2 regions of the Stenotrophomonas sp. GL_101 genome follow, and region 2 is predicted to be linked to the other one. Evidence: riboswitches for the same ligand, from Rfam matches in the RefSeq annotation. Region 2 holds a riboswitch; the other holds the start of a gene.

The links. Region 2 has a riboswitch for cobalamin ahead of metE (5-methyltetrahydropteroyltriglutamate--homocysteine S-methyltransferase). Riboswitches for the same ligand answer to the same signal wherever they lie in the genome.
Region 1: it holds a riboswitch for cobalamin, as region 2 does, so the genes downstream of both, btuB (TonB-dependent vitamin B12 receptor) here and metE (5-methyltetrahydropteroyltriglutamate--homocysteine S-methyltransferase) in region 2, are expected to answer to the same signal.

Annotation. Positions count from the first base shown of each region.
Region 1 is NZ_CM174432.1:556,524-558,724, forward strand. It holds gene btuB (TonB-dependent vitamin B12 receptor) at 1-1,277, opposite strand, end outside; cobalamin riboswitch at 1,400-1,624, opposite strand; gene AC3IR9_RS02515 (histidine phosphatase family protein) at 1,781-2,201, shown strand, end outside.
Region 2 is NZ_CM174432.1:263,014-265,214, reverse strand. It holds gene AC3IR9_RS01145 (HigA family addiction module antitoxin) at 1-150, shown strand, start outside; cobalamin riboswitch at 309-542, shown strand; gene metE (5-methyltetrahydropteroyltriglutamate--homocysteine S-methyltransferase) at 756-2,201, shown strand, end outside.

The sequences.
Region 1 (2,201 bases), 290 kb from region 2:
GGCACGCCGCTCCACGGGTCGTACAGATCGCTGAAGGTCGGCGCCTTGAACGCGGTGCCGTAGCTGGCGTTGAGGCGGAAGCCGCCGCCCAGCTCCATGCCCCAGCCGAGGCTGCCGGTGGTGTGGTTGCCGAACTGCTGGTTGTCGTCGTTGCGCGCGCTGGCCTGCAGCTGGTGCGCGCCGAAGCGGCCCTGGTACTGCACGAACACGCCGGTGTTGTCGCGGCTGTCGACCAGGTAGCCGGCACTGCTGCCGTCCAGGTTGTCCTGGCTCCAGTCCACGCCGGCGCTGAGCAGTTGGCCTTCGGCCAGGCCGATGTCGGTCTGCACCGAGGCGCTGTTGCGGTGGGTCTGTGCGGCGCCCAGCCAGGTGCTGCCGTTGTAGTTGTCGGACTCGTTGTCGGCGCGGCCGACGTTGACGGTCAGGTTGAAGCGCTCGCTGGGGCTGTAACGGACCTTGCCGCCCAGCACCTGCTGCAGCGTTTCCGAATAGTTGTAGTAGCCGTCGTAGTGGTTTTCGCCTTCGGCGCGCAGCGCAGTGCCTTCCACGCTGAGGCTGTCGGTCAGGGTGTAACCACCGCGCAGGCTCATCGACAGGTTGCGGTAGCCGTCGCGGTCGGGTTCGTCGGCACCGCAGCCGGCGAACGGCGATACCGAACCCCGGCAGGCGTTGATGCCATCGGTGTGCTGGTAGGCGATGTCGGTGCCGAACCAGCCGCGCGCGCTGCTGCCACCGAAGCCGCCGCTGGCCTCACGCAGGCCGTTGCTGCCGGCGCCCAGCTGCAGGTGCGGGGCGAAGGTGCCGGTGTTGCGGCGGGTGAAGATCTGGATCACCCCGCCGATCGCGTCGGCGCCATACAGGCTGGACTGCGGGCCGCGCACGATTTCCACGCGCTCGATCTGCGCCAGCGGCAGGTCCTGGATCATGGCCAGGCCGAGGTCGCCGGTATTGATGCGCACGCCGTCCACCAGCACCAGGGTGTGCGCCGAGTTGGTGCCGCGCAGGAACAGCGAGCTCTGCTTGCCCGGGCCGCCGCTGTTGTTGAGGTTGATGCCGGCACGGCCGCGCAGCAGGTCCTGCAGCGACGGTGCCTGGCTGCGCTCGATCTCGGCGCGGTCGATCACCTGCGCCGGCGAGATGCTGTCCTGCAGGGCGATCGGCGTACGGGTGGCGGTGACCAGGACCTGGTCCAGTGCGGTGGCTTGGTCCTGGGCCGATGCCAGCAAGGGCAGGGCCGACAGCACGGCCAGAGAAAGAACACGGGTTTGCAGCTTCATCGATGACTCCATGCACCGCGCACGCCCGCGCGGCAAGGGGTGGGGATGATCGCGCTGCAGGGGCCTTCGACGGTGGGCGGGCGCGCACGGCGCCGCTTGCCGCCGCCATGCCCGCCGCATCGCAACCAGTCGTCTTCCGGGCCGGTCTCCGGGCTTGCGGGCCGATGGCTGGGCCATCGCCCCAGGCGCCTTCCCATGCCGCAGCACAGTGGCGTATCGCCTGGGTTTTCCACGCTTACCGTTGCGGGGGCAGCGCCGGAGTGGCAGCAAAGGGTCTGCTGCGTCACCGGCTTCCCGTTTCAACCTGCCGGCACGCGCCGCAGGTCACCTGAAAGTGCGCGCAGTGTAGAGCAAAGGCGTGGGCGCGGCAGGGTATGCGCCAGGGCGATGCAGGCCGAGCGGTTAGAATGCGCCTCGCTCTACGAAGTGGTCCTGATGAAACAGACGTGGTTGCAGCACCCTTGCCGGCCGATGCTGGCACTGTCGGCCCTGCGGGCGGTGGCATGATCCTGGACCTGGTCCGCCATGCCAGTACCGGCCGCGACGGGCACCTGGATGGACGCAGCGATCCGCCGCTGGACCCTGGCAGCACCGACGCGCTGTGCGACCGCTATGCCGCGCTGGCGTGGCAGCGCGTAGTGAGCTCCCCCCGCCAGCGTGCGCTGGCCACTGCCGCTGCGCTGGCGTTGCCGCACGGGGTGGAGGTGGTCGCCGATGAGGAGTGGGCAGAACTGGATTTCGGCGATTGGGATGGCCAGGCACTGCACGATCTGCCGATGCCGCAGTTGTCGGCATTCCATCGGGATCCGCATGCCAACCCGCCACCGCAGGGCGAAAGCTGGGGCCATTTTGAACGCCGCATCGCGCGCGGCCTGCACCGGCTGCTGGACGACCCCGAGCCGGTGGCAACGCTGATCGTCAGCC
Region 2 (2,201 bases):
ACCGCCGACACCGCATTGCGACTGGCGCGCTTCTTCGGCACCAGCGAGGCCTTCTGGCTCAACCTGCAGATGGCCCATGACGCGGCCAAGGCCAGGGACGAACTGGCCGACGTCCTGGCGCGCATCGAACCGTACCACCACGCCGCCTGAGCGCCCGTTGGTCCACTTCCCTTCCTTCACGCAAGCGCGTGGATCGCCTCCGGTACCCGTTGGGACAGACAACGCTGGCAAGTGCGTTGGATCGTCCATGACCTTCGCCTCCCACCGCCTCGGTCTGATGCCCCCTTGACCATCGCCCGGCTTCGGCCTACCTTGTGCTCGTCGAAGGTATCCATCGCTTCATGCAGATGAAGGGATGGATTTAAACGGGAATCCGGTGAAGGCGCTTCACGCGCCCATTCCGGAGCTGCCCCGCAGCGGTGAATGGAAACGACTCCTGCCAACAGCACTGGGCCTCCGGGCCTGGGAAGCGGCAGGTACTAGGTAGGCGCATCGCGCCTGTGTCCATCAGCCCGAATACCGGCCCCGGCCGGGGACATGACCGTCCCCTGATTCGACCTGGAACGTCCGCGGGGAGGTTGCCGGGGCCTGCCGCCATGCCGCCAGCGTGGCGCTGCCCCCGTGCGTCCGCTCCACGACATCCGGTTCGCCCGCGGGGGCGAAGGTCGCTGGCGGGGCGGGCACGGCAGCAATGGCGTGGACGGCGCGCGGTTCCTTCGTTCCTCAATGCCCCTACGCAATGAGGACACGTTCCAATGATCACTGTTACCAATCTGGGTTTCCCGCGCATCGGCGCCAAACGCGAACTCAAGCGCGCGCTGGAAGCGTTCTGGGCCGGCCAGAGCAGCGCGCAGTCGCTGCAGGACACCGCCAGCACGCTGCGCGCCACGCACTGGCAGCTGCAGCGCGATGCCGGGGTGGATGTGCCGCCCAGCAACGACTTCAGCCTGTATGACCAGATGCTGGACGCGGCCTTCCTGGTCGATGCGATCCCGCAGCGCTACCGGGCGCTGGCCGATGCCGCCCCGCTGGACGGTTACTTCGCCATGGCCCGCGGCCTGCAGCGCGATGGCATCGACCTGCACGCGCTGGAAATGACCAAGTGGTTCGATACCAACTACCACTACCTGGTACCCGAACTGCATGCCGGCCAGACCTTCGCCCGGCGCGGCGACAAGCCGCTGGCCGAGTACCGGCAGGCGCGTGCGCTGGGCATCGAAACCCGACCGGTGCTGATCGGACCGGTAACCTTGCTGCTGCTGTCCAAGACCACCGATGGCAGCCGCGCGCTGGACCTGCTCGATGCGCTGCTGCCGGTGTACGTGCAACTGCTGGGCGAGCTGAAGGACGCCGGGGCGCAATGGGTGCAGCTGGATGAGCCGGCGCTGGTGCAGGACCTGGACGAGGCTGCCCGCGCCGCCTTTGCCCACGCCTACGCGGTGCTGGCCACGGCCGCGCGCCCGAAGGTACTGGTTGCCACCTATTTCGGCGCGCTGGACGACAACCTGGCACTTGCCGCATCGCTGCCGATCGACGGCCTGCACGTGGACCTGGTGCGCGCGCCGGAGCAGCTGGATGCGGTGATCAAGGCGCTGCCGCCGGGGCGCGTGCTGTCGGCCGGGTTGGTCAACGGCCGCAACATCTGGCGCACCCATCTGGACAACGCGCTGGTGCTGGCGCGTTATGCGCATGGCCACCTGGGCAGCGACGCGCTGTGGTTGGCACCGTCGTGTTCGCTGCTGCACAGCCCGGTCGACCTGGAGCAGGAAAAGAAGCTCGACGGGGAACTGCAGGGTTGGCTGGCATTCTCCAGGCAGAAGCTGCAGGAACTGCGCGTGCTGGCCGATGCCATCGATGCCCCGGCACGCGCCGAGGTCGCGCTGGCGCATTCCCGGGAGTGCATCGAATCGCGCCGTCGCTCGCCGCGCGTGCACAACCCCGCCGTGGCCGCGCGCCTGTCCGCACTCACCGCCGCCGACGCGCAGCGCCACAGCCGCTACCCGCAGCGCCACCTGGCCCAGGCCGCCGCCCTCAAGCTGCCGCGTTTCCCCACCACCACCATTGGTTCGTTCCCGCAGACCCTGGAAGTCCGTGAAGCGCGTGCGCGCAACAAGTCCGGCAAGCTGTCCGATGCCGACTACGATGCGTTCCTGGCCACCCAGACCGAACACTGCGTGCGGGTACAGGAGCAGATCGGGCTG